DNA from 2 places in the Vibrio sp. 2132-1 genome. Region 2 is predicted to be linked to the other one. Evidence: predicted binding sites of a transcription regulator. Region 2 holds the regulator's gene; the other holds the start of a gene.
What was found. The regulator MetJ, encoded in region 2, represses methionine synthesis genes. The targets are predictions, from matches to a motif close to TTAGACNTNTANANGTCTAA.

Region 1: R8N47_RS10760 (MetQ/NlpA family ABC transporter substrate-binding protein) is a predicted target of MetJ. The motif match lies at 2,689-2,708, and genes of this name have one in related genera.

What each region holds. Positions count from the first base shown of each region.
Region 1 is NZ_JAWPON010000008.1:68,808-74,100, forward strand. Features, by position in the region: gene R8N47_RS10745 (lysophospholipid acyltransferase family protein) at 1-319, opposite strand, end outside; gene R8N47_RS10750 (SIMPL domain-containing protein) at 553-1,272, shown strand; gene R8N47_RS10755 (hypothetical protein) at 1,496-1,771, shown strand; gene R8N47_RS10760 (MetQ/NlpA family ABC transporter substrate-binding protein) at 1,867-2,670, opposite strand; tRNA gene R8N47_RS10765 (tRNA-Ile) at 2,926-3,001, opposite strand; gene rpoD (RNA polymerase sigma factor RpoD) at 3,157-5,019, opposite strand; gene dnaG (DNA primase) at 5,119-5,293, opposite strand, start outside.
Region 2 is NZ_JAWPON010000023.1:54-5,346, reverse strand. Features, by position in the region: gene R8N47_RS20765 (bifunctional aspartate kinase/homoserine dehydrogenase II) at 1-842, opposite strand, end outside; gene R8N47_RS20760 (O-succinylhomoserine (thiol)-lyase) at 858-2,018, opposite strand; gene metJ (met regulon transcriptional regulator MetJ) at 2,244-2,564, shown strand; gene R8N47_RS20750 (malic enzyme-like NAD(P)-binding protein) at 2,677-3,954, opposite strand; gene bfr (bacterioferritin) at 4,161-4,637, opposite strand; gene R8N47_RS20740 ((2Fe-2S)-binding protein) at 4,731-4,919, opposite strand; partial or broken gene R8N47_RS20735 (elongation factor Tu) at 5,251-5,293, opposite strand, start outside.

The sequences.
Region 1 (5,293 bases), on a different contig from region 2:
TGGCTAGAATTTGGATATCGTCTCGTACCATCAACAAGAGTTCGGCCAAGATGACGCCTTCCACACAACCAAGCGGGTGGTTCGCCACAATGACGGTAGCACCTTGTTTAGGCACTGAGTCGAGTGAACCATGAGCAATGCGATAATCGATACCTAAAATATCCAACGTGAAGCGGAGAAAAGTTTTGGTATCGGCATTAACGGGGCGTTGAGCGTAGAACTTATCAAGCTGGTTTAAACCGGTTGCCCATTCAGCAACGTTTTCACCAATGCCAAACGGCGTTTTACGAGGGAGACGAAAAGGGGTTGAACTATCCATATTTACCTCAGCGTACAAGTTGCTGATTGGATAGTAGAAATTACAGATGACAGTTAAGAGGCAAAAGCATGAGCCTTTGGTGACAAACCAATGAAGCTTTATTGACTAAAGAAAACGGTATATCACTGTGCTATGAATCAAAACTCGCGTTATGTCTCCCTCTTAAAACAATAGATAGGCTATCTTATCTAGAACAAAGATTAAGCTAAGTTGATATTTATCAGGGGGAAATAATGGAACGAGTTTCCAATAAAGCAGCACTTTGGATTGGGCTAAGTTTGATACTTGGTCTTGGCATCCTTGGCTATTTTATGCAGCAGACGGCGGTGAAATACCGAGCCTATGAAAGAGTCGTGACAGTAAAAGGTTTGTCGGAGCGTGAGTATCCTGCTGATACGGTGATTTGGCCGATTCAATTTACTCTAGCGAGTAATGATATGGGAGCCATGTTTGATGAAATTGACCAGCAAACCCGTTTGATTTTGGACTTTCTAAGTGCCAAAGGGCTTCCTGAAACCAGCGTTTCCCTTTCTTCCCCAGCGGTCATTGACAGAAAAGCACAGCAATATGGGAGCGAGCAAGACATTGAGTATCGTTATTTGGCCTCGCGAACCGTTACGGTTTACAGCCAGAGTGTTGATGTTGTTCGAGCGGCAATCAATGAAATAGGTGAGCTAGGAAAACAAGGCGTTTTGCTTAACCAAGATCCTTATGCAAATCGTGTTGAGTACAGCTTTACTAAGCTGAATGATGTGAAGCCAGACATGATCGAAGAAGCGACTAAGAATGCGCGTGAAGTGGCTGAGAAATTTGCGAAAGACTCACAGAGTTCACTGGGTAAGATCAAACGTGCAACTCAAGGGCAGTTCTCGATTTATGACCGAGACAGCAACACGCCTTACATTAAGAAAGTACGAGTGGTATCGACGGTTCAATATTACTTATCTGATTAAAGTTGCGCTCATATAGTCAATAGTTGGTCGTTCCATCACCTTCTATTTGTAGAGGTATCTATGCTCTGTGATAGGGAAATCAGTCTTCGATGACGCTATATACAAGTACTTTTTTATAAAACTAAGTTCTTAACAGTGATGAGGTGAGTTTGATAATAATCAAGCTCACTTGTTTCTTATGAGCGTAAGTTAGTATGACTTATTGCTAGAAGGAATTAGTATCATGGCATACAAGCACTTTGTTAGAGAACTACTGGGTTTAGCGATTGTTGTCTCTGTCGTCTTTGGCGTATTAGGCGTGATGTTAGAGCTCTTCGCACTGACGGCACTTTGGGAGCATCAGCAAACGATAGCCGATGTTTTCTTCCATGAATCTCTCTACTTCATCGTATTTTTAATCCCACCATACTTCCTCTGGAAGTTGATTAACCGTCCTGAATTGGTTTCTGCTGACCAAGCTTATTTGGCAATGAAGTTAGAGGCTGAAAGTCGACAATGAGTCGATTTAGTGAGTAATGAAAAGAAGAGGCGATGAGAAAACATTAGCCTCTTTTCTATCTGATTCGTGGGGCAAAATATTCGCTGCTTTATTGATTAAAAAGCTGCTTCGATTGTGCCTTTGAAAGTGCGATCGAGGTAATCACGAATCGCTTGAGATTGATAAATAGAAACGAACTTTTTATACGCTTCATTATTTTTGTCTGCGTCACGAGTGGCGATGACCATGACTGCTAATGGGGCGTCTTTTGCTTCAAGATAGATACTTTGTTTCTTCGGATCTAAACCAGAAGACATTACGTAGTTCATTGTAATCGCAGCCGCGTCCACATCATCTAATGTTCTTGGTAGCTGAGCGGCATCTACCTCGACAAATTCAAATGATTTTGCGTTTTTTGTGATATCAGTTAGGGCGGCTTTATGGCCAACACCCTGTTTCAGCTCAATTAAACCTGCATCGGCGAGTAGCAACAGACCACGACCACCGTTGGTAGGGTCATTTGGAAGCGCTATACGTGCATTGTTTGGAAGCTCTTGCAGTGAGCGATACTTATTGGAATAAAGCCCCATACGCATAAGAATGGACTGACCAATTGATACTAATTGGGCGTTATGGCTACTGTTGAAGTTGTCTAAAAATGGCTGGTGCTGATAGCTATTAATATCGATGCTACCATCGCTAAGAGCGGCATTAGGTGTCACGTAGTCAGAAAACTCAATGACTTCGACATTCAAACCTTGCTTCGCAGCCTCCTTCGCTACCGCCTCGACTACTTGTGCATGTGGTCCAACTGTCGCGCCCACTTTAATGACAGAGTCATCTTTTTCTCCACAAGCGCTTAAGCCGACTACTGCCGTGAGAATCAAAGCTAGTTTCTTTAAGTGACCAATACTTTTCATTGTAGCTCCATTTTTGCTTTAGACGTCCATACGTTTATATGTCCATCCTATCAGAAGTTGTCTGAGGGTCAATGGTTTAAATCACGAGCAGACATTTTGTTTCTATTGCTCGTATAGAAAGCCAGATAATAGTTAAAGAAGAGGGGAAGAGGAAAAGCTATTACGAGGTTAGTGACGAGTTACCGCAACTGTACCCAAAGATATAAGATACAAAAAAGGCGTAGTAGGTATTAACCTGCTACGCCTTTCGAAATATGGTGGCCCCTCGCAGACTTGAACTGCGGACCAATCGATTATGAGTCGACTGCTCTAACCACTGAGCTAAGGGGCCTTAATAGGACAACGATTATAGGGGAAGCGTTGCAAGGTGTCTAGATACCAACTAGGGCAATTGCGCTTAGTTTTTATCCACTTAGAACAGTAGATAATAAAAAAGGTGACCTAAAGTCACCTTTTTTGATTTCTAAAAGCTTGTATGCGCTGCGATTATTCGTCTAGGAAGCTGCGCAGAGTCTCTGAGCGGCTTGGGTGACGAAGTTTACGTAGTGCTTTTGCTTCGATCTGACGGATACGCTCACGAGTAACGTCGAACTGCTTACCAACTTCTTCTAGAGTATGGTCAGTGTTCATGTCGATACCAAAGCGCATACGAAGTACTTTCGCTTCACGTGGCGTTAGACCTGCAAGCACGTCTTTTGTTGCCACTTTAAGGCTAGTTGCTGTTGCAGAATCTAGCGGAAGTTCTAGCGTTGTATCTTCGATAAAATCACCTAGATGCGAATCTTCGTCGTCACCGATTGGTGTCTCCATTGAGATAGGCTCTTTAGCGATTTTTAGAACTTTACGAATCTTGTCTTCTGGCATTTGCATGCGCTCTGCCAGTTCTTCCGGTAGTGGCTCGCGACCCATCTCTTGCAACATTTGACGAGAAATACGGTTTAGCTTGTTGATCGTTTCGATCATGTGTACCGGGATACGAATCGTACGTGCTTGGTCCGCGATTGAACGAGTGATTGCCTGACGGATCCACCACGTTGCGTAAGTCGAGAACTTGTAACCACGACGATATTCGAACTTATCTACCGCTTTCATCAGACCGATGTTACCTTCCTGGATCAGATCCAAGAACTGTAGGCCACGGTTGGTGTATTTCTTCGCGATAGAAATTACAAGACGCAAGTTCGCTTCAACCATCTCTTTCTTCGCACGGCGAGCTTTTGCTTCACCGATAGACATACGACGGCTGATGTCTTTAATGTTCTGTACGTTTAGAGAAGTCTCTTCTTCAATCATTTTTAGCTTAGCGATTGAACGACGGATTTCTTCTTCGTTACGTTTGATCTTTTCAGCGTATGGCTTGTCTGAAGCAAGAACTTCATCCAGCCAAGCTTCACTTGATTCATTACCAGTGAACAGCGCGATGAATGATTTCTTCGGCATTTTGCCGTATTCAACCACTGACTTCATGATCAGACGCTCTTGAGTACGAACGCGATCCATAGCAGTACGCAGTTCATTCACTAGGTGATCAAACTGTTTAGGTGTTAGACGAAACTCGCGGAATACGTCTAGCATCATTTCATTAGCAACGGTTGCTTTCGGGCTGTTATAGCCGTACTCGTTGATTGCTAATTGAAGATTTTGATAGGTGCTGCGTAGTTGGTTGAATTTCTCTAGCGCTAATTCAGGATCGATACCTACATCTTCTTCAGAATCATCTGAATCGTCATCGCTATCTTCGTCGTCATCAACGTCTTCATCGTCTTCTTCTTCTAACTGAGATTCAGTCAGTTCAGAACCGATGTGTGTTGCCGTTGGTGCAGCGGTGTCGTCAGCATCTGGATCTACAAAACCTGAAATTAGGTCTGTAAGACGTAGTTCTTCAGCTTGAACTTTGTCAAATTGCTCAAGAATGTACGGAATTGTGCCTGGGTATTCAGCAACAGACGATTGAACTTGGTTAATACCTTCTTCAATACGTTTTGCGATGTCGATTTCGCCTTCGCGAGTTAGAAGTTCGACAGTACCCATCTCACGCATGTACATACGTACTGGGTCTGTTGTACGACCAATCTCACTCTCTACGCTAGAAAGTGCAGCGGCTGCAGCTTCGGCTGCATCTTCATCGGTAATATTTGTGTCATCGTTCAGTGCTAAATCATCAGCATCAGGAGCAGTTTCTACTACCTTAATGCCCATGTCGTTGATCATCTGAATGATGTCTTCTACCTGTTCTGAATCTACGATTTCAGCAGGTAGGTGGTCATTTACTTCGGCGTAGGTCAGATAGCCTTGTTCCTTGCCTTTAATAACAAGTGACTTTAGCTGTGACTGCGGATTGTGATCCATAGACGGTATCCAACTTCGTAATCTGGTGAAGGAATCAGTATGCGAAATGCAAACCACTTACTATAACAAATTAAATCGTTGCTGACTAATTAAACAGGGTTACGCTTTTAAATCTAGCATAAGTGCTAGCAGCTCCCTTTTCTCTTCGGCTGATAAACCGACACTTCTTGCTTTGGCCTGCAGGTTTTCAATTTGTTTTTCTACGCACTGGGCAATAATTTTATCCAGTGAGTCTAAAAAGATTTCTTCTTGGTTGTCCTCATCGAGTGGAATG
Region 2 (5,293 bases):
TAGCTACACTTGAGATTAAGGTCCATGGTACTTTGCGCCACAGGCTGAAGCGTACGACTGTGTAGCACTGGGGCAGCTAAGCGAGCAAGTTCACTGGCTTCATCCAATCGAAGTAACGGTAATAAACAAGCGTCAGACACCAAACGTGGATCGGCACTATAAACACCAGCAACATCACTCCAAATCGTGACAGTACTGACTTCAGCAAGCGCGCCTATGACCGTTGCAGAATAGTCAGAGCCGTTACGACCAAGTAGAATGGTTTCTCCTGCCTCGTTCTGAGCCATAAAGCCAGTAATTACCACACGTTTATGGTTATGCTGCGCGAGGATCTCTTTAATTAAAGGGTATGAACGAGCGCGATCAACCTCTGGTTGAGTTCCCGCTTCTGCACGTAAAAACGCTCGTGCATCTTGTGCAACCGCAGGGATAGAACGTTGAGATAATAACGCGGCCAATAGGCGAGCAGACCATACTTCTCCGTGTCCCAGTACCGCAGCTTTTTGCGCATTAGTGAGTGGTGCAGTCAGCTCCGAGAGAGTACTGAACTCATCATGTAATAAAGCTAACAGCTCTTCTTTTGCTTCACTCTCCAACAAGCTTTCTATTAGCTCAGTTTGGAACTGTCTTAAGCTTTGAAGCGCTTCATGCGCAATTCGGCCATCTTTATTTAACCCTTCCAAAAACTCAATCAAGCGATTAGTGGTTTTTCCTGCAGCAGAGACGACCACAAGATCATTTTCTGTCGAATACTCTTTGAGAATACCCACAACGCGTAAGTAGCATTCTGGGTTTGCTAAGCTACTGCCACCAAACTTATGCAGCTGACGTTGTACAGTCATTGTTATCGTCTCCTATTACTGGGTAGCTTTAGCGAACGCTTGTTCTAAATCTGTGATGAGGTCTTGTGCATCTTCCAAACCGACAGACAAACGCAATAGTTGATGAGAGACCCCAGCCTCCGCCAGTGCCTCCTCACCCATTGCACGGTGAGTCATGGATGCCGGGTGGCAAATCAAACTTTCTACACCACCTAATGATTCAGCTAATGAAAACAGTTGGAGCTCTTTCACAAACACCTTTAACTGCTCAAACGAACCAGCAAACTCAAAACTCAACATAGAGCCAAAGCCCGTTTGCTGCTTTTTAGCAATGTCGTGACCTGGATGTTCCGGCAGGCTTGGATGATAGATAGTTTTAACTAACGCTTGTTTCTGTAGGTAAGCCAGTACCTGCTGTGAGCTCTCTTCATGTACTTTCATACGAGCACCAAGCGTACGAATACCTCGCAGTGTCATGTAACTATCGAAAGGTGTGCCCGTTGCACCAATACAATTGCCCCACCATGCAAGCTCTTCTGCATGCGCTTCTGTGTTGGTGATGATTACCCCACCAATTACGTCCGAATGACCGTTGATGTACTTTGTTGTGGAGTGGATAACAAAATCCGCACCTAGCTCTAAAGGTTTTTGGTACACGGGTGTCAAAAAGGTATTGTCCACCGCAACTAACGCGCCGACTTGTTTCGCTTTTTCACAAGTAGCTGCAATATCCACTACGCGAACCAGAGGGTTTGACGGAGTTTCTAGCAAAATGAGTTTTGGTTTTTGTGCCAATGCAGCATCTAAAGCCTGTTCGTCTGATTGATCGACAAACTGAACCTTAAAATCGCCTTTATTAGCTCGGGTATTAAAAAGACGATAGGTACCACCATAACAATCGTGAGGAGCAATAATGAGATCATCTGGGCCGAGAAAAGCGGAAACCCATAAATTTAATGCCGACGTACCGCAGTTAGTAACAACCGCTCCTTTTCCAGACTCGAGTTCAGATAGCGCACTTTCCAACAGTCCGCGGTTTGGATTACCAGATCGTGTGTAATCATACTTGGGCACTTCACCAAAAGCAGGAAAACCATAGTTAGTGGAAAGATAAATAGGTGGAACGACAGCATGATATTGGCTGTCTGATTCAATACCAGTGCGTACTGCAATGGTCGCAGGTTTGCGAGTGCTCATGGGTGTATCCTTTCACGGGTAATGACTTCTAAATAGGAATGCGCTATATCTAATGAGTAACATAAAGTGATCAACACGCTTCCTTTGCTGTTATGTTCACTTTACTCGTCAAAAAATGAGACGTCAACACTTCTAGACGTCTATATGTCTTTGCTTATGGCGGTAAATGCAGCTAAAATCAGCACCTAAATTATTTTTAACCGATTACATAAATGAAGGTGTGCAATGGCTGACTGGAATGGCGAATACATTAGCCCATATGCAGAGCACGGCAAAAAAAGCGAACAAGTAAAAAAAATTACCGTCTCTATCCCGCTAAAAGTTTTAAAGGTGCTAACTGATGAGCGTACTCGCCGTCAGATCAATAACTTACGCCATGCAACCAATAGCGAATTGCTATGCGAGGCATTTTTGCACGCGTACACAGGTCAGCCACTTCCGACAGATGAAGACCTTCGTAAAGACCGTCCTGATGATATTCCAACAGAAGTAAAAGCGCTGATGACGGAAATGGGCATCGAATTTGAGTCATTCGACGAAGAATAAAAAAGCCTGATAAGAGGTTTCAGGTAATAACTCTTGCCTCGAGCCAAATGAATGACATAAAAAATGGGACGCAATAGCGTCCCATTTTTGTGTATCACATCTGAAAGATATATTACTCTGCCATGTAGCTTTCAGGCATCTCGATACGAGCTACACCTGAATTAACCGCCGCCTGAGCAACCGCTTTTGCAACACGTGGTAGCAAACGTGAATCCATTGGTTTTGGAATAATATAGTCCGCACCAAACTCTAGCTTATCAACACCTGCAGCCTTCAATACGGCTTCAGGTACAGGCTCTTTTGCTAGCTCACGAATCGCCTCAACGGCTGCAAGTTTCATTTCATCATTGATTTCACTTGCACGCACATCAAGAGCACCGCGGAAAATGAATGGGAAACACAATACGTTGTTAACTTGGTTAGGATAATCACTACGGCCAGTACCCATGATCAAGTCATCACGAACTGCGTGAGCAAGTTCCGGCTTGATTTCAGGATCCGGGTTAGAACATGCGAATACGATTGGCTTATCTGCCATCAACTTCAACGCTTCCGCTGGCAATAGGTTTGGACCAGATACACCTAGGAACAGATCTGCACCTTCAATCACGTCTTCTAGTGTGCGCTTATCTGTATTGTTCGCAAATAGCTGCTTATATTCATTAAGATCATCACGACGAGTGTGAATCACACCTTTGCGATCTAGCATGTAGATTTTTTCGCGCATTGCGCCGCATTTGATCAGAAGCTCCATACACGCTACAGCGGCAGCGCCAGCGCCAAGACAAACAATTGTTGAATCTTCAAGTTTCTTACCTTGAAGTTCGATTGCATTCAGCATACCCGCTGCCGTTACAATAGCAGTACCATGTTGATCATCGTGGAATACTGGTACATCACAACGTTCAATCAGACGCTTTTCAATCTCAAAACAGTCTGGTGCTTTAATATCTTCAAGGTTGATACCGCCAAAAGTGTCTGCAATGCTCGCAACAGTATCAACAAATTCATCGATCGTGCGGTGCTTAACTTCAATATCAATAGAGTCAAGACCTGCAAAACGCTTAAACAGTAACGCTTTACCTTCCATCACTGGCTTAGATGCAAGTGGACCTAGGTTACCTAGACCTAGAATAGCGGTACCGTTAGAAATAACAGCAACCATGTTCCCTTTTGCAGTGTACTTGTACACGTTATCCGGGTTTTGTGCGATTTCACGCACTGGCTCTGCAACACCAGGGCTATATGCAAGGGCAAGATCACCCGCCGTTTCCGCAGGCTTTGTCAGTTCGACAGCAATCTTTCCTGGAGTTGGATAAGCATGGTAATCCAATGCTTTTTGGCGATGTTCTTCTTCTGGAGTGGCTGCTTGGTGGTTGTCTTCAGACATGGACGTTTCTCTTTTTTATTTTTAGGTAAGGGGGCATAAATTCTATCGGATAGAAATCAAACTTCATAGGCAAGATTGCGAGCAATATCCTTAAAAAGCCGATAATAAAAGAGATTAGACCAGATAACGGGGTTAAGCACCCGATTTTCGAGTCAGGTGCTCTTTCTTCTTACTATTATTGGAGTATGCAAAATTAGAAAGTATCGTTACTCTTCGTCCACGTATTGCGCTTGGAGATAATTCTCAATACCAGACATTTCAATCAAGCCAAGTTGCGTCTCTAGCCAATCAACATGTTCTTCTTCATCTTCAAGAATATCTTGGAAGAGATCTCGAGACACATAATCTCGAATGTCTTCAGCGTAGGCAATCGCATCTTTTAAATCTGGAATAGCCGCCATTTCAAGCTTTAAGTCACACTCGAGCATTTCCTTGGTATCTTCACCAATCATCAACTTACCTAAATCTTGTAGGTTCGGTAGGCCTTCAAGGAACAAAATACGCTCAATTAGATGATCGGCATGCTTCATCTCATCGATAGATTCGTGATATTCCTTGTCTGCTAGGTGCTTTAAGCCCCAGTCTTTATACATTCTGGCGTGAAGAAAATACTGATTAATAGCGACGAGCTCGTTACCGAGCACTTTATTGAGATGTTGAATGATGATTGGATCGCCTTTCATGACAAAACCCTCCTCTTTGGCTTCATTTAAATGTAGAAGCAAATGAGAAGGTGTCAAAATGTAAGGCAAATAATTACTGCATACTTACAGCAATTAGCTGGCTTGTTTAAATTCCGTGTAACTAGTTTCCGCTAAAATTTCCTTGGCCTGTCTGATGCACTTACCACATTGGCTGCCCAATGCCGTGCACTTTTTGATTCCTTTAATATCTGTTACGCCTTCATCTATCGCCAACTTCCTAATTTTTTTGTCGGAGACACCATGGCAAAGACAAACGTACATACTCAAAAAACCTATAAAACTAATCTGTGACAAACAATATAAACAAGAATAGTTCTTGTTACCAGTCGCATTATGGTGTCCGCTCAGAATATTTGGTTATAACGATTTTACCGCTGCAGGAAAAGATCAAAGGGTTAAGAGGGGTGAGTAAAAGCGTTAAGAAACAAAGCCGGTAAAACTCTGTTTTTAAATCGAAAAAGTGACGTCTTTTATTTCAACACTTATAACTAAATGTAATCTAGAAATGAAAAAGGGAAGCCTAAGCTTCCCTTTTCGATGCGCTTTCTTCAAAAAGAAGAACAGTGCAAGATTTCGTTTAATTCGTTATGAATTAGTCGAAGATCTTAGCTACAACACCAGCACCTACTGTACGG